Regions from separate parts of the Vibrio tasmaniensis genome, predicted to be linked through region 1. Evidence: riboswitches for the same ligand, from Rfam matches in the RefSeq annotation. Region 1 holds a riboswitch; the other holds the start of a gene.
The links. Region 1 has a riboswitch for cobalamin ahead of OCV44_RS02295 (cobalt-precorrin-5B (C(1))-methyltransferase). Riboswitches for the same ligand answer to the same signal wherever they lie in the genome.
Positions count from the first base shown of each region.

Region 2: another riboswitch for cobalamin. It lies ahead of OCV44_RS00640 (TonB-dependent receptor domain-containing protein); the one in region 1 lies ahead of OCV44_RS02295 (cobalt-precorrin-5B (C(1))-methyltransferase).

Region 1 is NZ_AP025510.1:458,931-470,523, reverse strand. Features, by position in the region: gene OCV44_RS02310 (ABC transporter substrate-binding protein) at 1-219, shown strand, start outside; gene OCV44_RS02305 (FecCD family ABC transporter permease) at 206-1,231, shown strand; gene OCV44_RS02300 (phosphoglycerate mutase family protein) at 1,221-1,685, shown strand; cobalamin riboswitch at 1,696-1,826, shown strand; gene OCV44_RS02295 (cobalt-precorrin-5B (C(1))-methyltransferase) at 1,921-3,117, shown strand; gene OCV44_RS02290 (precorrin-8X methylmutase) at 3,132-3,791, shown strand; gene cbiE (precorrin-6y C5,15-methyltransferase (decarboxylating) subunit CbiE) at 3,788-5,086, shown strand; gene cobI (precorrin-2 C(20)-methyltransferase) at 5,153-5,983, shown strand; gene OCV44_RS02275 (cobalamin biosynthesis protein) at 5,983-7,587, shown strand; gene OCV44_RS02270 (sirohydrochlorin cobaltochelatase) at 7,833-8,675, shown strand; gene cobJ (precorrin-3B C(17)-methyltransferase) at 8,678-9,517, shown strand; gene cobM (precorrin-4 C(11)-methyltransferase) at 9,519-10,301, shown strand; gene cbiB (adenosylcobinamide-phosphate synthase CbiB) at 10,358-11,320, shown strand; gene OCV44_RS02250 (threonine-phosphate decarboxylase) at 11,342-11,593, shown strand, end outside.
Region 2 is NZ_AP025510.1:132,871-144,463, forward strand. Features, by position in the region: gene lexA (transcriptional repressor LexA) at 1-230, shown strand, start outside; gene OCV44_RS00610 (class I SAM-dependent methyltransferase) at 328-1,206, shown strand; gene dinF (MATE family efflux transporter DinF) at 1,324-2,679, shown strand; gene sthA (Si-specific NAD(P)(+) transhydrogenase) at 2,865-4,265, opposite strand; gene fabR (HTH-type transcriptional repressor FabR) at 4,593-5,234, shown strand; gene OCV44_RS00630 (YijD family membrane protein) at 5,234-5,605, shown strand; gene trmA (tRNA (uridine(54)-C5)-methyltransferase TrmA) at 5,692-6,801, opposite strand; cobalamin riboswitch at 6,986-7,187, shown strand; gene OCV44_RS00640 (TonB-dependent receptor domain-containing protein) at 7,228-9,102, shown strand; gene OCV44_RS00645 (adenine nucleotide alpha hydrolase) at 9,151-9,816, shown strand; gene murI (glutamate racemase) at 9,877-10,683, shown strand; gene OCV44_RS00655 (RNA recognition motif domain-containing protein) at 10,646-11,098, opposite strand.

The DNA.
Region 1 (11,593 bases):
AACCCTGATGTCATTATTCTTCTCGATTATCAAAATGGGACAGGCGCTAAAGGCATGCAAGCCTTTTTGGAACAGCACCCAGCGATGAAGCTGACCACAGCGGTAAAGACCATCCAATACCTTCCTCTGCGTTATGAGGAAATTACTCCCGGGCCAGCAAACATAGCTGCAATTGAAAAATTGGCACAGCGCATCCAAGAAATCCATGACAAGTCTTAGTACTAACCTGAACCGAACCGCACTGAACACCTGCGTATTCAGTTCTGTTTTTGCCCTCTTAGCGATGTTTTCTCTGAGTTTAGGCAGCGTTCATCTATCTTTTACACAAGTCGCTACGATTTTTTCAGCGGCGATGAGTCAACAGATCGACTCTCCGATAGATCAAGTGGTACTGCATTTACGCTTGCCAAGAACAATCATCGCGATTATTTGCGGTGCTGGGTTAGGTATTGTTGGGGCGTTATTACAAACCGTCACAAAAAACGACCTTGCCGACCCTTTCATTTTTGGATTGTCATCCGGTGCTGCGACTGGAGCTGTGTTTGTGATTACAGTCATCGGCAGCGCTATCGGTATTTGGACACTTCCACTCGCCGCTTTCATCGGTGGAATAATCTCGGCTTCGGCTGTGCTATTTCTAGTCAGAAAAGTAAATGGGCAAGCGTCTTCTCAAATTGTTTTAGCTGGGCTGGCTATCTCATTTTTATTTACAGCCTTAACCAATTTCTTGGTCTTCCACGGTGATCAACGAGCTGCCCATTCGATTCTATTTTGGTCGCTAGGAGGCCTAGGAAATGCGCGCTGGGACAATGTTTTAATTGTGCTTGCAGGACTTCTCGCCTTGATAGCCCTAAGTATATTTAAACATCGTCAATTAGATTGTTTACTTGCGGGAGACGACGTAGCACAAACGATGGGCGTCGACACAAAACGTCTGCAAACCGGTGTTTTTATTGTTTGCGCTTTTGCAACCGCATGTTTTGTTTCTATCATCGGTGTCGTCGGATTTATTGGCTTGATGGTTCCTCATATCGCGAAGAAAATCATCGGCCCATTGCACAAAAAGTTACTCATCACTTCAGGGCTGATTGGGGCTTTGCTTATGTTATTAAGTGATATTTTGGCGAGAACCTTAGTTGCTCCTCAAGAACTGCCTCTTGGTGTTGTCACCACCGCGTTTGGCGCACTATTCATTGTTTCCATTTTGATGGAGAAAAGTAATGAAAGCTGAACGCTTCACCATCATTGCGATTCGTCATGGCGAAACCGAATGGAACCGAATTGGCAAAATGCAGAATCAATTGGATAGCCCTCTGACAATGGAAGGCAAACGACAGATGCATAACGTCGGCCGTTATCTTGCGACTCAAAAGTCATTGACCCTCAATGCTATTTACACCAGTCAATTAGGCCGTGCTATTTCGAGCGCGAAAACGATCGCACGCTACCTGAAAGTGCCCGTCATTTCTCAAATGGAGCTCAGTGAGTTCGATTCAGAACAGCAACGAAGAACAATGGCGATTCAGTGGATCCAACGAATTTCTCGTCACCACAACAATCAGAACCCTATCTTGCTGCTCGGACATGGCGACTGGATAAAAACATTAGCCAGTTTAGGGACACCAAAGCAAATCATAGAAACACCTAATAACGGAGAAATCCTCAGAATAGATATCGAAATATAACGTCAACATCAGGGAATCAGGTGTAACTCCTGGACTGTACCCGCAGCTGTAAGCGATGAGCCCTTTACAAACCACTGAGTCACACGACTTGGGAAGGAGTAAAGCGCAATGAGAACCTCAACATCGTAAGTCAGAATACCTGGGCATACATGAATATCGAGCGGGAAAACTCAACACCTATCCATACCTTGTCTAACAAGGGAACGCTCTGTATTCGTCAATACCTCAAACGTAGATGAAGAATACTGTGGTCACAAAAGTTAAACGATCCAAAAATAAGTCCGATCTCCGCAGTGGGTTTACCACAGGTGCGTGCGCAGCTGCAGCAAGCAGAGCGGCAGTTCAAACACTGTTAACCGGACAGCAGCCTGACTATATCTCCATCACTTTACCGAATGGTGAGCCCGCTACGTTTAAGGTCGCGTTTATCCAAACATCCAACGATGCGGTGACCGCCAGCATTGTTAAAGATGCAGGAGACGATCCCGACTGCACCCATGAAGCCCATATTCAGAGCATTGCCCGCTGGCATTCAGACCCCGGTTTTCACATCGATGGGGGTGTTGGCGTAGCGCGTGTGACGCTACCCGGATTAGAGCTTCCTGTTGGTCAAGCGGCGATTAATCCCGTTCCACATAAAAACATTCTCGACATGATCACCTTAGAGTGGAATCAATCAACCGATGGGCAGAGAAAATCAGCCGGTATCTCAGTGGAAATTTGTGTCCCTGACGGTGAAGAACGCGCCAAAGAAACCATAGGCCCACGCTTAGGTTTAATCGGCGGTATTTCAATTTTAGGGACGCGCGGGACCGTAAAGCCCTACTCCACTTCTGCATTTTCAGCATCTGTCCGCCAATCGGTACAAATCGCGAAACAAAATGGCCAAGACCACTTAGTTCTCACGACAGGCTCTCGAACTGAAAAGTCAGCGATGGCCATGCTACCCACTTATGACTCGATGTGCTTTATCCAAGCAGGTGATTTTGTTGGGGTGGGACTTCGCGCTGCGAGACGTTACCAAGTGAGCAAAATTACCGTGGTCGCCATGATAGGCAAGCTCGGAAAAATGGTCGCGGGACACATGATGACTCACGTATCCGGTAAATCGATCGACTTTTCATTGCTTGCCGATCTCGCCACTCAATCGGGCGCGCCGAGTGAATTTTCCGAAGCTGTTAGCCAAGCCAACACAGGCCGCCACGTACTCGATACATGGAAAGAAGCCCAATCGGACCAAGAGACACCTAATTACGACTTTCTTACCTTGCTCTGCAAACAAGCTGCAGAGCACGCTGCTGTGTATGTCAAACATCACGTCAGCATTGAATTCAAATTGATCGACTTTAATGGCGATCTGTTAGCAGAACATCTCTGCTCAAAAGGAAGTGATGTGGGTATTCAAACCACAGACTTTGATGACGAAGCATGAACAAGGAAAACACTATGACTAATGATATGCGTCAAATGACCAAACAAGGCCGTCAAATTGAAAGTGATTCTTTCTCTATCATTGATGACGAAATCGAAACGATTCATGGTGGTCACAACTTCAATCAAGGCGAATGGAATGTGGTTCGTCGTGCCATTCATACTACGGGTGACTTTGAATACGCAAAACTGTACCAATTCAGTGAGGACGCGATCGAGTCGGCAATCACTGCATTAAAATCGGGTGCCAATATCATTACTGATGTCAGCATGATAGTGACAGGCTTAAACCAAACTCGCCTTAACGCTTACGGCAATAAAGCCCAGTGTTTCATTAGTCACCCAGACGTCATTACTACCGCGAAAGAGACTGGTGAAACGCGTGCCATTCACTCCATGCGCTACGCTCGTGATAACGGCTTACTCGACGGCTCTATCATAGGCGTGGGCAATGCGCCTACAGCACTCCTTGAGCTACTGCGTATGATTGAAGCAGGAGAAGCTAAACCTGCACTGATCATTGGCATCCCCGTTGGTTTCGTAAAAGCGGATGAATCTAAGCAAGCATTAACCGAACAAAACACAGTGCCTTACATTGCCAGCTTAGGACGTAAAGGCGGTAGCCCGCTTGTGGTGTCAACCATTCACGCCCTACTTGCCGAGTCAGTAAAATGAGCAATGTAAGTACTCACTCTTCTTTAGGGTCATGCTCTCAATCAGCCATTACGGTTGTTGGTGTACCTGAAGATGGCTGCTTAAGTTTAACCAGCCGCGCAGTTAATGCGGTTGAGTCTGCACGTGTCATAGCCGGAAATGACCGTCTACTCGATTGGTTTCCTCAATTTAAAGGTCAGCGTTTATCAATGAAAGAAGGCTATCAATCTTGGTTTTCTAAGCTCATTGATGAATGTGAAGAAGGCGGCGTCGTGGTATTGGCTTCTGGCGATCCATTGTTCTTTGGCATTGGTGAATCGTTATTAAAAAAATTGCCTAATGATGAAGTGCGCTTTATTCCCTCCCCTTGTTCAATGCAACTCGCTTGTAGTCGAGTGGGTATTGCATGGCAAGAAACCAAAGCCATTTCACTTCACGGTCGAAAGCAGCATTACGATGGCATTAAAGGTCTTGCAAGCCAAATGCAATGGGGCACTAGCTACTGCTTACTGACAGATATTCAAAATAACCCAGCTCAAATTGCGAAACACTTAGTCGACTTTAATCAACAAGGTTGGACGGCTTGGGTGTGTGAGAACTTAGGTGGCATGCAAGAAAAAATCAGCCAGTGGACACTCGAAGATCTCGCACTAAAAAATGCCGACGATTTCTCAGCCCTGAACGTGATGGTATTGCACCGAGCGCAACCACACGCATGGGGTGAGTTAGGTCAATACGCAAACGACGATGACTTCATGAAACGCATGCCAAAACGTGGACTTATCACCAAACAACCCGTTCGTCACTTAGCGTTAGCGAGCATGAGAATTCAACCTAAATCTGTGGTGTGGGATATAGGTACAGGCTCTGGTTCGATTGCGATTGAAGCTGCGAAACAGTGTAGCCAAGGGCAAGTATTTACCATTGAATCAAATGAAGAGTGTTACGAGTCTATCGAAGCGAATTTTAGAGCGCACGGTACCGACAACGTACAACTGATTCGAGATAAAGCCCCAATGCAGCTCGACACATTGCCTCAGCCAGACAGTATTTTTATTGGTGGAAGTCGCGGCAATATGCACACCATTTTAGATTTCTGTTGGTCAGCACTGAAACCCGGTGGCGTAGTGATAGGTTCAGCCGTCACAGTCGATTCAGTGTGTGAACTTCATCAATGGAGTAAAGACAGCAAAGCGCCAACACAAGTCCAACTAATCTCGATATCAACGGGCGTACCACTCGCTCACTACACCCGTTATCAATCAGAAAATCCGATTCATTTATTTATTTTTACCAAGCCGTTTATTCAGAAATAGGCGCTTAATTTTTTAATTAAGCGCCACTCAACATATTAAATAAAAACATAATTAGAGAAAGCACAGATGAAATTAGGAACTATGTACGCAGTAGGTGTCGGCACTGGAGACCCAGAATTATTGACACTGAAAGCTCACCGACTACTCAGCACCGTTGACGTTGTTGCGTTTCCAGAAAAAGACGCAGGCAGTAATCACTCTTTTGCTCAACAAATTGCAGTGGGTTCTATTAGCCCTGAGACAATGAAAGGCGAATACCTTTTTTTGCACTTCCCTATGACGCGCGACCCAAACATTAATGTACCAGCATGGCGTAAAGCCGCCGTCACAATTGTTGAACTATTAAAGCAAGGTAAAGACGTGGCATTTGCAACCGAAGGTGATCCATCGGTTTACAGCACATGGGCATACATCCAAGAAGAACTTACAGAGCTACTTCCTGAACTTGATCCGGTGATCATTCCAGGTATCACTTCAGTTACCGCTATTCCATCACAGACAAAAATTCCACTTGCTGACGGTCAGGAGCGTTTTTGTGTTGTACCTGCGACATGGGGTATCGAGTGTTTAGAAAAGCTAGTCGAAGATTTTGACACCATCATGTTAATCAAGGCAGGTCGCGTTATCCCTAAGCTGATCACTCAACTTGAGTCGATGAATATGTTGGATTGTGCAACCTACGTGTCGCATGCCACCACAGAGAAACAAGAGCTTTACTCTGATCTGCGCGATGTACCAAACGAAAACCGTTACTTCTCTATGGTTCAACTTTCCGTCCGTGCTCGTCGTGGCGTACTCCGTGGTACCAATGAATCAAAGAAGTGTGCCGTTCTTGATGGTGATAAAGCTGATAGTGATAAAGCTGACATCGATAAAACTAGTAGCGGTAAAGCGTAATGAAAATCGCTATTTATGCCATCACGCTACACGGAGCAAGACAGGCTAAACGCTTAGCCAAAACCTTTCCGTTTGCCGATGTCTTTATCGCGCCTGTTGGACAAGAAGAATACCCAGGATCCGATGAACTCACATTGCCATTGTCTGGTTTTCTACCGCCTAGATTTAAGCAATATGATCATCATATCTGCTTCTTTGCCGCGGGCATTGTGAGCCGAATGATCGGCCCCTTACTAGAAGATAAACGCACCGATCCGGGCGTGATCTGCATTGATGATCACGGTCAGTTCGTGATCCCAATGTTATCTGGTCATCGCGGTGGTGCAAATGGGATCGCGTTACAAGTATCACAAGCACTCAATGCAACGCCTGTGATCACCACAGCTTCAGACGCAGCCGGCAGCTTGTCGGTTGATATGCTGGGATCGCCATTTGGTTGGACGCTTGATCCACAATGCGAACCGGCGATCACCGCCACCAGCGCGGCGGTTGTAAACGAAAAACGCATTCTAGTGGTTCAGCATGCCGGTGAACAAAACTGGTGGCAGAACAAACGTTCCATGCCAAGACACATCATTACCCACCCGGCGTTAAGCAATACTGATCTTACACAGATCAGTACCGACGATTGGGATGGTGTAGTACTTATTTCAGATGAAGCACAACCAAAAGGTTACGCCGACTTTGAAAGCAAAACCGTACTCTGGCGACCAAAATCCCTCGTGCTTGGAATCGGCTGCGACCGCAATACCCCATTGCATGTATTGAAAGCAGGTATCGATGTTTTTGTTGCTGAATATAACCTAGCCAAAGCCAGTGTTTCTGCTTTAGCCAGCATCGCTTTAAAAGCAGATGAAAAAGGTATTTTAGAACTTTCAGCAGAAAGCCAAATCCCTTTCCACACTTATTCAGCCGAGCAACTCGACGGCGTAGAAGGGATCGAAAACCCATCCGAATACGTGAAAAAAGTCACCGGTGTCTCATCCGTTTCTGAAGCTGCTGCGTTAAAGCATGGCAAGCGTGATCAACTATTGGTACCTAAGTGGAAATTCAAACAAGACGGTTTCAACATGACTTTGTCTTGTACTCGTATCGAATACGATGAACCACTCGCCAAGAAGAAATGGAAAAACTGGTTAGATGAAAGCGTCAAAATCAACCTGCACGGTAATGAAGTGGTAGATGGTTTTCAGTGCAAACCTAAACATGTCGATTTAAACCGCCCAATGCTTTACCACCGTCATCACGTATTGCTATGTGAAGGTGGCCGCTGCGCCAAAGAAGGCAGCAAAAACCTAGCGCACGATTTAAGACAAGTGCTTAAAGCGCTCGATTTTGCAGAGGGTGAACAACGCATCAAGATAAGCCGCACACACTGTGCGGGCACCTGTCGTAACCGAGCCGCCATGGTGATTTACGAACGTTTACTTGAGCATGAAACACCTGTGAACAACGGGCTTTGGGTTCGAGGTATCGAAGAATTTACCGAGCAAGACTGGAAAGATTTTTTCACAAACCTTGTAGAAAGAAAGCCATTAAAGGCTTGTCTTGACCCTAAGTTCATTGCGCCAATTGAAAATGCAGACGGTACCACTGAGCTTTAGGAACTACTGAGCTTTAAGAACCACTTAGTTTGAAGAACTACTGAGCTTTAAGAACCACTTAGTTTGAAGAACTACTGAGCTTTAGGAACCACTTAGCTTTAAGAGCAACTGAGCTTTAGAAACATGGTAGGCCAAATACTTAGCAAGCTATGAATATGACATTTCAAAGCTCACTTTAACCTCATTACCAACATGAGATAACCCGTTTATCTTGTGATATAGATTTGATAAGGACAGCGACAATTATGAAACGACTTCGTCATTATAACCAAGGCACAGCCATCGTACTGAGCTGCTTTGGTAGCGTCGTAGAGCAACAACGTTACGAAACTCTCGCAGAACGCGTACGTCAAAGTTACCCAGATGTACCAGTGCGCATTGCCACCAGCTCCAAAATGGTGATCAAGAAATTGGCTCGTAAAGACACGCCATGTTTCAGCCTACCTCAAGTACTCGCCGATCTAGACACACAAGGTTACGAGCGTATTTTGATTGTTTCAGTGTACTTGTTCCCTACCGATGAACATCGCTACATGACATCTATTGTCGATGGCTTCAAGCAGTTCTCATTTGCACGCATCGAACAAACACCAGCGATAATGCATCACAGTCAATTGACGACCAACTTGCTTTCAGCCCTCCATGATCGTTTTGCTCCACAAGATCATTTCAACGTGTTCGTTCACCACGGTGCGCCTATGTTAGATAACCCGGGTCACCAGTCGATTCATTACTGTGATGATCTATTAGGCAAATTATCGCAACGTAATTTCACTTGTTCACTAGAAGGTGCATGGCCATTTAAATTGATGAAAGATGAAATGGTTCGCCGTATCAAAGAGCAACATACAGGCGAAGGTAAGCCTCTATTAAACCTTGTACCACTGCTGTTGGTATCGGGAAATCACTTCATCAACGATCTTAAAGAAATTAAAGAGATGCTAGCGGAAGACGCTGACGTTCAAGTGGCAGAGCCAATTCAAGGTGACAAGTTCTGTATGCTCGATATGCCAGAGCTTCTACAGATTATCGATAAGCAAATTAAAGAAGGTTTAATTCGTTTAGGCGCACCAGAGGAAGAGAAATAATCATGGCAAAATTAACACTGGTAGGCTTAGGGCCTGGCGCAATTGACCTAGTCACACCTGCAGCGCAACAAGCCGTTAAAAATGCAGATGTCGTTGCAGGCTACAAGCCGTACGTTGAATCCATTAGAACGCTTATCGACACACAAGAAGTCATTCAAAGCGGCATGACTCGCGAGTGGGATCGTGCTCAAGCGGCAGTAGAAGAAGCAGCGAAGGGCCGAGAGGTCGTTCTAGTATGTTCTGGCGATTCTGGCATGTACGCGATGGCGCCTTTGGTGCTTGAGTTATTAGAGCAAAATGCAGAATTAAACGCACAGGTGGAACTGGATATTATCCCGGGCATCACCGCGGCTAACGCCTGTGCTTCTTTAGTTGGTGCACCTCTTGGCCACGATAGTTGTACCATTTCTCTGTCTGACTTATTAACGCCTTGGGAAGTGATTACCAAGCGGATTGAAGCCGCGGCAATGGCTGATTTTGCGATTACCTTCTACAACCCTCGCTCTAAAAAGCGAACTCAGCACATTGAAACTGCGCGTGAAATCCTTTTGGAACATCGTGACCCAAATACTCCCGTTGCTATCGTGAATGCTGCGTATCGTGATGAGCAAAAAGTCACACTGACAACACTGGCTGAATTTACCAAAGTGGAATTTGGTATGAACGCCGCGGTCGTGATAGGTAACAGCAACAGCTACCGATTTGGTGATTGGATCGTAACACCGCGTGGCTACACCAATAAATATCAACTGAAAGATGGCAAGGTACTAGAAGGTCAAAAACGTGGCCATTCATTAAAAGTTGAACCTAAAACAAAATCAGTGACGGAAGAGGCAAACTAGTATGACGGTATTTTTTATCGGCGCAGGGCCGGGTGACCCAGATTTAATCACAGTGAAAGGCGCACGCTTAGTCGAAGAGTGCCCTGTGATTGTTTACGCAGGCAGTTTAGTGCCAAAAGCCGTCATCGATCGCGCTCACCCTGATGCACTGGTCTATAACTCCGCTGACATGGATCTTGATGATCTAACCAATGTGTACCTAACCGCACACAAAAAAGGTCAAAACGTTGCACGCGTTCAAACTGGCGATCTTTCGATTTACTCGTCGCTTGCCGAACAAACTCGTCGCTTGAACGAACTTGGTATCGATTGGAAAGTGGTTCCTGGTGTGTCTTCTTTCCAAGCGAGTGCTGCGGCTCTTGGCCAAGAACTGACTCTGCCTGAAAAATGCCAGACCATTATTCTTAGCCGAGCATCAGGTCGAACGCCTGTCCCTGAAAAAGAGAATCTACGCGCCCTTGCCTCTCACGAAGCAACACTGTGTTTATTTCTTAGCGCAACATTGATTCGTAAAGTAGTTCGTGAGCTATCTGATGTTTACCCACAAGACTGGCCTGTGGCTGTGGTAGAAAAAGCCAGCCATCCTGAGCAACGTATTTTCCGTGGTACATTAGGTACTATTGCGCAAATCATGCACGATGAGAACATACGCTCAACAGCGATGATCATCGTCAGTAAAGTGTTGGGCGATAATGACTTTATTGACTCTAAACTCTACGATCCCACCTTCTCACACGCTTGCCGTAAAGCTCGCGTGGTCGAAGATGATCAAAGCGCTAGCTAGCACCATTCATTATATATGCTGGCAATTTCTGTCAGCATCATTATTTAGCAGAGACTATGATCTTCTTTAATTTCAATATGAGTCATTCAACCTTGTCTATCTCTTTAATGATGATCGTAGCGTTAATGCTTGATCAGATTTTGGGTGAACCAAAAAAGTTTCACCCATTGATCGGCTTTGGCAACATGGTTCAGAAGATCGAAAATTTATTAAATCGAAGATCTAAAATATCAGGCTTCATTGCTTGGTTAATTGCCACTATTCCACTGCTACTGACTAGCTTTTGGCTTCAAGATCTCTTTTTGAGTAGCACTAGCACATTTGGTTTTTGGCTATTTAATATCGTGGTTTTGTATATCGCGATAGGTCAACGTAGCCTGCTTGAGCACGCACAATGGATCCACCAGCCGTTAAGTCAAGGTAACCTAGGTCTTGCACGAGAAAAGGTAGGTTGGATCGTAAGTCGAAATACTGAAACCATGGATCAACGCCAGATCACGTCATCGACGATTGAGTCGGTATTAGAGAATGGCAATGACGCGATATTTGGCACCTTATTTTGGTTCGCGTTGCTTGGTGCTCCGGGGGCATTACTGTTCCGATTAGTGAACACACTTGATGCGATGTGGGGCTACAAAAATGAACGTTGGCTAGAATTTGGCTATGTGGCAGCCAAAGTCGATGATGTGATGGGTTGGGCGCCTGCTCGCTTAACCGCACTTAGCTACAGCCTATTAGGCAACACTAAGTTGGCTCTGAAATGTTGGAAAGAACAAGCTAAACACTGCTCCAGTCCAAACGGCGGCCCCGTGATGACATCAGGTGCTGGCGCACTAAAAATCATCATAGGTGGCGATACTTATTACCACGGAAAGCTCGTAAAGAAACGCCCTATGGGTGAAGGCACTATTGCAACCTTGGACGATATTCCTCGTTCGATTTCTTTAGTGCGAAAAACCAGTGTGCTATGGGTAGCTGTGATGCTGACGCTTTCCCTTTCGGCTCTTTATTTATTTTAACTCTTTACTTTAAGTACGCTAATGACGATTAAACACCCCTCAAACGAACTTCCGCATCACGGTGGCAAGCTGATCGAATTTTCATTGCGCTACCAAAGGCCGGTCGATCAATGGGTCGACCTATCGACAGGGATTAGCCCTCATCATTATCCAATTCCAGAGATTCCAGCGTCAGTATGGAATCGACTACCGGAAGACGACGATGGCTTAATCACAGCAGCGCAAACCTACTATCAAAGTAATTTGTTGTTGCCTGTTGCGGGCAGTCAGGCG
Region 2 (11,593 bases), 330 kb from region 1:
ATGGCGATTTACTGGCCGTGCATAAAACACAAGACGTGCGTGATGGACAAGTTGTCGTGGCTCGTGTCGATGATGATGTAACGGTAAAACGCCTAGAACGTAAAGGTTCAACGGTACTGTTACACGCTGAAAATGAAGAGTTTTCTCCTATCCATGTCGATCTAGAATCTCAACACTTGTCTATTGAAGGACTTGCGGTTGGTATTATTCGTAACACCGACTGGATGTAGTCAGTGCAAACAGCTTGTTGATATTTACTCTCAATAACTTGTTATTGTAATTGATATTCATTATCATCTTCTTTGTCGAGATACAAGGAAGATGATGATGCCAAATCCAACCAAACCTCAAATGAAGCCGCTTATTCCTAAGCCGCGATCTTCTGTTCAAAAGGCTTCTTCTGATCAAGGGTCGGCACATCAAGAATTCCAAGTCCCGACCAATCTTGTTCAACACCTTTGGTTTCGCAGTCGAGAAAGCTTAGCCGATGATGGTCTCGTTTATGACCCTATCGCAGCGCAAGCTTGCAAGCGTTGCCAACTCGCACCTGAATGTCTGACTGGCGAACTCGATCAGCAACAACTTCTCTACGCAACACTGACTCAACTTTGTGACGCTCAAGTTCAACAATTTCTATCTCACAACCCAGATGCTTGGATTATCAATGTTGGGGCAGGCCTCGATACCCGTTTCTACCGTTTAGATAACGGCCGTTGTCACTGGGTTGAATTGGATGTAACCGAGAATCTAGTTTGGAGACAACGCCTGTTCCACAAGAATGAACGCTACCGTTTAGAGTGTGGTTCGGTGGATGACCTGACTTGGTTGGATGAACTTAATATTCCAGAACAAGCTTCGGTGATGGTGGTGTGTGAACATGCTCTACTGGATTGCAATGAACAGCAGACGGCGAACTTTATTCAGTCTTTGAGCCGTTATTTTACCCACGCACATGCGTGTTTAGTGTTAGCTGGAGATAAAAGCTCTAGTGCTCTGGGGCAAAAGCTCGGTTCTGGAAAATACGCACATGGCTTATCTTCTCCGATAGACAGCGTCCTCAATTGGTTGCCATGGGCACAATGGGTAAAAGCGTTTTCTCCACTTGACCAGCAGTGTAATCGTTGGAAGTTGTGGCAACGACTCCTTTGTAAGATCTCTCAGGTAAAAAAGCGTTTAACGCCGCAATTAGTACTCGTTAAATGGTAATTCTAGAGACTCTGTATTTCGAATAGCTGAGTACATAGCCGCTATAAGTAAAATTCCACAACATAGTGAAAGCCCACTCACTAGGTTAAACTATCGCCTCTAATCTCAGAGGTGATCGTGAAGTTATTTAATCCCCAAACCATTTTTCAAATTTTATCCAATCAGGCGATGCACAAAAAAGTGCTGTTGCTCGCGATCCCTATGGTTCTTTCCAATATTACGGTTCCACTGTTGGGCTTAGTCGATGCTGCGGTTATCGGTCATCTGGAACATTCTTGGTATTTAGGTGGTGTGGCGCTGGGTGGCACAATGATCAACGTGACCTTTTGGCTGCTCGGTTTCTTACGCATGTCGACGACTGGGCTAGCCGCACAATCTTATGGTGCGGACGATGGCAAGCAGCTTGGCTTGGTTTTCGTGCAAGGCGTGACCATGGCTTTAGGCTTTGCAGGTGTATTTTTACTATTGCACAGCTTTGTTGCGGATGCGGTTTTCTCATTGAGCAGTGCCAGTGAGCAAGTCAAACATTATGGCCTACAGTACTTCTCTATCCGCGCTTGGAGTGCACCTGCTGCGCTGACTAACTTTGTAATTTTAGGTTGGCTACTCGGGACTCAAAATGCCAAAGCGCCAATGTGGATGGTGATCATCACCAATGTCACCAATATCGTTTTGGATATCGTTTTTGTTATCGGTTTAGAATGGCAAGTCGAAGGTGCAGCATTGGCATCTGTAATGGCTGATTATGCCGGTCTAACATTTGGCCTGATTTGTATTTACCGAATCTGGTTGAGAAAGCAGTTACCATCGCCATGGGATCTGCTTAAGAAAACCAGCCAAGGTTTGAGTCGTTTCGTAAAACTGAATCGCGATATCTTCCTTCGTTCACTATGCCTACAAGCGACTTTCACTTTCATGACCTTCCAAGGTGCAAGCTTTGGCGATGATGTTGTGGCAGCCAATGCAGTGTTGATGAGTTTCTTGATGATCATCTCTTATGGGATGGATGGTTTTGCTTATGCAATGGAAGCTATGGTCGGAAAGGCGATTGGCGCGAGAGATAAAGAAGAGTTAAATCAGTCTTTGATTGGCACTTTCTTCTGGAGCTTCAATATTTGTTTGGTACTGACCATAGCGTTCGCGATTGTTGGGTCTAGCTTGATTAATATGATCACCACCATCCCAGAAGTGAAGACTCAGGCTGAAGTTTACCTACCGTGGTTGATTGCGATGCCGCTCATTTCTATGTGGTGCTTCTTGCTGGACGGTATCTTCGTGGGCGCAACCAAGGGCAAAGATATGCGTAATAGTATGTTTGTGGCTACCTGCAGTTTCTTCGTAATTTTCTACTTAGCATCAGGTTTAGAGAATCATGCGCTGTGGCTAGCAATGTTGAGCTTTATGGCGATGCGTGGCATTGGTCTTGGTGTGTTGTTTGTTTCTCAGTGGAAGAAGGGTGAGTTTCTCGCTTAGTTTGCATAGCTTAGTTCAGGGAGCGATAAATAGAAGCTGTGCAGATAAAAAGGTATTTAGACTATCATGTTCTAATTACTCGCATAGATATATAATTCAGTAGTTTAAATGAAAACAGCAAGCTCATGGCTTACTGTTTATGTATTTGGCCTACAGGTGGTCAAATAGTTCTGTTGGTTCTTTGTTTAGAACAAACGGTTAAGTCCGTTAAGCGCTGCTACGCGATACGCTTCGGCCATCGTTGGGTAGTTAAATGTGGTATTCACAAAGTACTCGATGGTGTTGGCTTCACCTTTCTGTTCCATGATCGCTTGGCCGATATGAATGATTTCAGCAGCACGTTCACCAAACACGTGAATGCCCAAAATCTCTTTGGTCTCACGATGGAAGAGTATCTTCAAGCTACCAATATCTTTACCTGCGATTTGAGCACGAGCTAAGTGCTTGAATGAAGAACGTCCCACTTCATACGGAACTTTAGCTGCGGTAAGCTCTTGCTCGGTTTTACCAACAGAGCTGATCTCTGGGATGGTGTAGATGCCTGTTGGAATGTCTTCGATAAGGTGTCGTTCGGCTTCACCTTTCACCACGGCTTGAGCCACGAATCGACCTTGATCATAAGCAGCACTTGCTAGGCTAGGATACCCAATTACATCACCGACAGCGTAAACATGTTCAACACTGGTTTGGTAGTTGCTGTTGACTGATACTTGTCCACGAGAGTCCGCTTCTAAGCCAACCGCACCAAGGTTCAGCTTGTCAGTATTACCCGTTCGGCCATTGGCATACAGTAGACAGTCGGCACGCATTTTCTTACCTGACTCTAGGTGAATGATTACGCCGTCATCAGTGCCTTCAATTTTCTCAAAGGTCTCATCGTTACGAATAACAACACCACTGTTCCAGAAGTGGTAAGAAAGTGCATCTGAGGTTTCGTTATCTAAGAAGGACAACAGGCGATCGCGAGTATTAATGAGATCGGTTTTAACGCCTAAACCGCGAAATATAGAGGCATATTCACAGCCGATAACACCAGCACCATAGATGATGATGTGCTGAGGGTCGTGTTTCAGAGAAAGAATCGAATCGCTGTCGTAGACACGTTCATGCAGGAAGTCGACATTGTCTGGTTGATAAGGACGAGAACCTGTCGCGATAACAAATTTGTCTGCACTGTAATGTTCTTCAGTGCCGTCACTTTGCATTACAGATATGGTGTGGGTGTCGATAAAACGTGCAGTACCGAAGACTAACGTGCATTGGTTGCGATCGTAGAAACCTTGGCGTAGTCGAGTCTGTTTGTCTATGACCGATTTAGCATGCCCCAGAATATTGGAAAATGTTGAGTGGATACTTTTGTTGTTCTGACAAAACAGAGGGTTACTGTTGAATTCAATTATACGGCTTACGGCATGACGCAGTGCTTTGGAAGGAATGGTCCCCCAGTGGGTACAACCACCACCAACGCTGCTCTCTTTTTCAATGATTGCAACGTTCAACCCTGCTTTGGTTAACCCCATCGCTGCCCCTTCTCCTCCGGGGCCACTACCAATTACGATTACATCAAAGTGGTTGGAGTGTGGCATAGATATCTTCCTTGTTATATTTGATTAACATTGCTTTAGCGAGATTTTAACTGATTCTGTTCTTGGGTACATGAAAAGGGCATCAGAGAGTCGGTGAGATCACGTCATGCTACTGAAAAAATAATATTTGGTATGTCGTATGTCTCCAAATGACGGTGCGGATATTGAAATGTTTTCTTTGAACGTATTTACTTTGATACGTGAACAAAGAGGTGTGTTTAGTGTCTTATATAACCAGAGTGCCTTATATAAGTAAGTGATTCGCGTTATATTGGATAGAGTATTAGACATGCCTGTTTAGGCTGTAAAAGAAGATGTTGATAAAGTATGAAACCAATGGGCATTCGCGCACAGCAAAAAGAAAAGACTCGTCGTAGCTTAATCGATGCGGCATTTAGCCAACTCAGTGCCGATCGTAGTTTTTCTAATCTAAGCTTGAGAGAAGTCGCTCGTGAGGCTGGAATAGCTCCGACTTCCTTTTATCGCCACTTCAAAGACATGGATGAGCTTGGCTTAACTATGGTTGATGAAGGTGGCTTATTGTTGCGTCAGTTGATGCGTCAAGCTAGGCAACGCATAGTAAAAGAAGGCAGCGTGATTCGCACATCGGTTGAAACCTTTATGGAATTCATTGAAAGCAGTCCAAACGTATTCAGACTGTTATTGCGGGAGCGCTCAGGAACCTCATTTGAGTTTCGTGCCGCGGTAGCTCGTGAGATACAGCACTTCTCTGCTGAGTTAACCGAATATTTAATCACAACAGGAATGACAAGAGACGAAGCTTTTACTCAAGCGGAAGCCTCCGTCATCTTAGTTTTTAACTCAGGGGCAGAAGCATTAGATTTAGATCGACGTCAGCGAGATGAATTGGCTGAGCGTTTGATCATGCAATTGCGAATGATGGCCAAAGGAGCTTTTTGGTATCGTAAAGAACGTGAACGTAACCGATTAAAAGGCGGGATTGAATAATGTCGAATGAAAATAATACTGTAAACCGTGGTTCTGAAAAAAAGACACTCGTACTTGCTGTTGTAGCAGGTGTATGTGGTGATGCACTGTTATCTTGGGTAACAATGAGCGAAGTGGGCTTCTCTATTTTCCCGCTGATTGCTTTAGTGTTGGCTGTACAAGCGCTATACCAAGAATACCTAACAAATCCAGTATCTGAAGATATTCCGTTAGTGGGTTTAGCTTGCTTCTTTGTAGGTGCATTTGGCCACTCGGCTTTTGTGAAAGCACAGCACCCTGATGCCGGGTCAAATTTCTTTGCGATTATCGTCGCGATGCTACTGCTCGCTTGGGTAGGTAAGAAGCTAGGCTTTATCGGTAAAACCGCTTAAACCAACGTATAAATAAAAAAACGAGCCAATTGGCTCGTTTTTTTGTATCTGCTGTTTAGCTTCAACGTTGATCTAGAGAGCGAGGCTTACGCTTTACGCTCTAGGAATACACCGGCTTCCATATGGTGCGTGTAAGGGAACTGGTCAAATAGAGCAAAACGAGTGATATCGTGCGTTTCGCTTAGAATATCTAGGTTCTCTTTCAAAGTTTCAGGGTTACAAGAGATGTACATGATGCGCTCGTAACCTTGAACCATCTTACAAGTATCCACATCCATACCTGAACGTGGTGGATCAACAAAAATAGTGTTGCAGTTGTAACTCTTCAGATCGATGTTTGCTTGTTGTAGGCGACGGAATTCACGCTTGCCTTCCATTGCTACGGTAAAATCTTCCGCAGACATGCGGATGATCTGAACATTTTCAATCTTGTTGGCTGCGATGTTGTATTGCGCAGATTCTACTGACGGCTTCGCTAGTTCTGTTGCCAGTACACGTTCGAAGTTCTGTGCCAGTGCTAGTGAGAAGTTACCGTTACCACAGTAAAGTTCAAGCAAGTCGCCTTTGCTGTCTTGAGTACAGTCGACTGCCCACTCCAACATTTTTTCTGCTACTTTACCGTTTGGTTGGGTAAAGCTGTTCTCAACTTGCTGGTAGATGTAGCTATCACCATTCACATCTAGCTTTTCAATAACGTAGTCGCGGTCCAGTACGATTTTCATCTTACGCGCACGGCCGATCAGGTTTAGGTTAAAACCTTCATCGTTTAATTGCTGCTTAAGTGCTTTAGCATCTTGAATCCACTGTTCACCCAATTGGCGGTGGTAAAGCAGTGACACCAAAATCTCACCACTTAAAGTCGAAAGGAAATCGACTTGGAAGAGCTTATGGCGCAGAGAATGGTTGTCTTTCATTGCATCCGTTAAGAGAGGCATTAGATCGTTGATCAGGCGGCTAGCCGCTGGGAACTGGTCGACACGGTATTTTTCTTTAGTCTCTTGATTGAACATGACGTAATACATATCGTCACCTTCATGCCACACACGGAATTCAGCACGCATGCGGTAGTGTTGCTCTGGAGATTCATACACTTCCAACTCAGGCACATTATATTCTGAGAACATTTCAGTAAGACGCTCAGTCTTTTCTACGAGTTGTTCTTGGTAGCGTTGCGGGTTTACTTCTAAATTCGCCATTGTTATGCCTTTTGCTGTCGTGCTTTTAAATCAAGAGCGCAGATTTTATTCAATCTCAGCACTATGTCCAGTGTTGTCCTAACAATGAGTAAAAGATCGTTCGTAAATAATAGCAATGTAATATCACTAAAGTTTTGTAGCACGGAAATTTTGAATATTGACTGGACAAAAGAAAGATAGCTTAATAACATCTTTGCAAGCTGGTGCTATCTAGATGTATAGATGGCTGAAAGGGAATCTGGTGGGAATCCAGAACTGACGCGCAGCGGTAAAAGAGAACGAGTATTCATAGACACTGCAAATAGCATTTTGTGGGAAGTCGAATATTAGGTAACCGAAAGGTTGTGCTCTTGAGTCCGAATACCTGCCAGCGGCCAAGCCACATAATGTGGCTTGGTAGGACTTTACGCGATTTAGGATCACAATATGAACAAATCCCTTTTAGCGGTTGCTGTAGCATCGCTGCTTTCACCTATCTCCAATTTACACGCACAAGAAGCATCTGCTGACGAAACCATGGTCGTTACGGCTAACCGTTTTGAGCAGTCTGTGGGTCAAGTTACAGCAACGGTCGACATTGTGACTAAAGAGCAAATTGATAATCTGCAAATCAAATCTCTAACGGAAGCTTTAGCATTGTTACCTGGTGTGCAAGTAACGCAAAATGGCGGACGTGGACAAAACAGTTCAGTCTTTGTCCGCGGTACCTCTTCGAATCAAAGCATTGTCCTCTATAACGGGGTGAGAATTGGTAGTGCGACAACTGGTAGTGCGAACTTCTCTGCTATTCCTCTAAGCGGTGTTGAACGTATCGAGTTAGTAAAAGGTGCTCGTGCTGCGGTATATGGTGCTGATGCAATAGGTGGCGTAATTAACATTATTACTTCATCAGGGGCTGATGTTGACTCAGGTACAGTTCAAATTGGAGCTGGTACTGACAACTATCGCCAAGGCGCAGCTGGTGTGAGCTCTAAAGTTGGTCAGAACTCTTGGATCAATATGTCTGTAAACACTGAAGCGTCAGATGGTTTTGATGTCGTAGGCACTGGCCCGGTTCAACCTGATGAAGATGGCTATAGCCGTCAAGACTTAACGCTTGAGGTTGGGACAAACTTTTCACCTGAGTGGTCTGCCAAAGTGATGGGCTTCTATCATAAAGGCGTGACTGAATATGAAAGTTATAAGGACTTTTCAACAGGTAAGCTATCAGCTGATGAGCAAGAATCTATTCTTTTCAACTACGCAGCGCTTGTTGCATATAATGGTGAGAAGTATCGTTCATCTTTGTCTGTATCAACTAACCGCGACGATAGTAACAATAAAGGCGGTCAAGTTCCGGGTAGCCACTTAATCACTGACCGCCATGCTCTTAACTGGCTGAACTCTTATCAGCTATCTGAGAGCTTTGCACTTAATGCTGGCGTAGATCTAACCAAAGATACCGTGGCTGATTCCAAAATTTGGAGCAGCAATAGCTACCAGAAATATGACGGTACTAGTCGTAAGAATAATGCAGTATTCGCTTCGGCTTTCTATGACAATTCAGGTCTGCAAATTGAAGCAAGTGTTCGTCATGATGACAACGAAGTCTATGGCGGAAAGTCGACATGGCAGCTAGGAACTGGTTATCTTGTTAATCAGAATTGGCGTTTGATTGCGTCTGGTGGTACTGCCTTTCGAGCTCCGACATACAATGACTTATTCTGGCCTGGCTATGGTAAGAGTGACTTGAAACCAGAAGAGTCTTTGAGTTTTGAGGCTGGATTTGAGTTCTTCTCTGACGTATCAGATATACGCGTTGTAGGTTATTCAAATAAAATTACTAATTTGGTAAGTTATCAGTCAAAAGGTGAAGCTTTAAAGAATTCTGATGCGACAATACGTGGTATTGAAGTAAGCTCGCAGTTTGAGACCGGCGTGATTTCACACTCAGTGTCGCTAGACTTCCTAGACCATAACAACAAAATCAATGTTGCTGGTTATGGTCAACCAGAAGACATTCAAGATAAAGAGCTGTCTCGTAGAGCAAACTTTGCAGCGAAATGGTTGGTCAGCTATGAACACAATGACTGGCGTGGTGATTTGAGCTATCAGTATCAAGGTAAACGCTATGACGATGCAAAAAATACGGTGGAACTTGAACCGTATAGCCTCGTGAACTTTACACTAGCTTACCAGTTGACCGAACAATGGAAACTACGAGCTAAAGTTGAAAACTTGTTTAATACTCAATACCAAACGGTGGATAAGTATGAAACGCAAGATCAAGCATACTACCTAAATGCTTCATACCAGTTCTAACTGGTATGCAAACCGCCTTCGGGCGGTTTTTTCTTATTGGATATATCAATGAAAAAGAAAGTCGTCATAAGTTGGTCGTCAGGTAAAGACTCTACGTTAACGTTAGAGCGCCTACTTGAAAGCACCGAGCATGAAGTTGTTGCTCTCTATACGACATATGTTGGAGATGAAGTTCCTTTCCAAGTAACTCCTATTGAGGTAGTTGCAATGCAAGCTAGATTGATCGGTTTACCATTAATTATGATTGAGCTACCGGAAGTCTTCCCCAGTAATGAGGTTTACCAAAGTACGATTGTCTCGGCACTTAAAGGTTCTGGCCTATCAATCGATGCGGTCGCGTTTGGAGACATGTTTTGCAATGGTATTGCTGATTACCGAAGAAGCTATATAGAACCTGCCGGTTGGGAGTGTGTGTTCCCTCTAATGGGAGAGAGCAGTCAGGCACTTGCGAGTGAAATAATAGACAGAGGAATCGAAACCTTTCTCGTCACGGTCGATAACGATGCATTAGATATGAGCTATTGCGGGAAAGAATACACGCTTGACCTAATAGACAGCTTACCGATTCATGTCGATCCATGTGGCGAAGATGGTGAGTTCCACACCTTAGTGACGTCAGCGCCATGCTTTAAAGGTAAGCTTAAGATAGAGCTAGAAAATGTAGAGCAAGGTGAGCGCTTTGTTCATCAACGTTATCAAGCTTGCATTATGTAGAGTGATGATTGGCGAAAACTAAGCGAAGGAGTATCATTGCAGCGAAACTTATTATAGGTAATCGTCGTGTCGGATAGTCTGCAAAAAAATATATTGGTCTTTGATTCTGGAGTGGGTGGACTATCTGTATATAAGGAGATAAGCCAGTTACTACCGAATCATAACTATACTTATGTATTCGATAACGAGGCTTACCCATACGGTGAGCTCGATCAGCAAGTCCTTATCCACAGAGTTCAAAGCATCGTTGCCAGTTTTGTGGCTAGCCACACTATTGATATTGTGGTGATAGCCTGTAATACCGCAAGTACGATTGTGTTACCTACACTTCGAGCTAATAACCCAATCCCTATTGTCGGGGTTGTTCCGGCAATCAAGCCTGCATCCCTACTTGCCAATAAAGCCGTTGGTCTTATAGCAACACCCGCAACGATTACTCGTGAATACACACACGAGCTCATAAAAAACTTCTCTAGTAATAAAAGAGTTGAGCTTTTAGGTTCTACTCAGCTGGTGGATATGGCCGAAGATAAACTCCGAGGAGAGGCGATTAACCTTGAAGAGCTGCAGCAAATCCTCCAACCAATGATCAACACAATTGATGTGGCTGTTTTAGGGTGCACTCATTTTCCCCTGATCAAATCAGAGATTCAGCAAGTACTAGGTAAAAACGTTGTGTTGATTGATTCAGGTAAGGCTATTGCTAAGCGGGTTCAAGGTTTATTGGATTTAGAGAGCAGTACAGAAGAAGGGGGAGTGCGTGAGGCTTTTTGTAGTGCACTTCCTAAAAAAGAAAGTGCACTAAATAGTATGCTGAAGCAGTTAGGGTTTAGCTCAGTTCAGCTTCGTCCGTTTCTGGATGTTTAGGATCGTTTGCAACGCGTACTTTTAAAGTACGTTGCATGTAATCTTTATCGTTAAGTTCTGAAATAGCATGATTCACATCATTACTTGCCATAACAACAAATCCAAAACCTCTTCTTTTACCAGTCCGCTTGTCTTTCATTAGACGTACAGCAAATACTTCACCATATTCAGAGAACAATTCACGTACATGTGATTCATTCGCTTTGTATGGAAGGTTACCCACATAAAGTGTTTTTGTTGAAGCCTTAGGTTCTGACTCTGATTTTGAGTTGGTGCTTGAAAAATTAACAACAAAAGCGGAAGCCAAGACACCAAGGATAAAGGTAATTGCAGGCGATATATCTACCTGAGAGAAAACAATGCCGCCCAATACAGCTAGCGCGACAATTAACAACATCGATTTTTTTGAGTTCATATCGGAATACTACATATTAATAAACGAAATATACGCATCTACCATTAACAAAATAGACACATGAATCTTACGTTCATGGCTTCCATTTTGCCAATGTATTGCTGTGATACGTCTCAAATGTTTAGTTTTTATTCGAAAAATGCGGATGTGGTGGCTTTTTAGGCGAACAAAACTTTTATTCGAAAAAGCTCTTGTGCTCTATGTCGAACTCTCTATAATGCCGCCTCACCGACAAGGAGTGAGACGAAAGTCACACAGCGAAATCGGTAGAGAATAAGAGTTTTAAAATAACCCTTGACTCTCTAAGTGGTGCAGGTATAGTACGCACCCCTAGCGACTGAGATGCAAATCACAAAACGCTAGCGCTCTTTAACAATTTAAACCTATCAATCTGTGTGGGCACTCGTTGATGAATATCAAAACGTTATTGGTTCTTTTTCGAAAGAGCGTAATAACAGTTACTTCGGTAACAAACTTGATTTCAATGAACTGAGT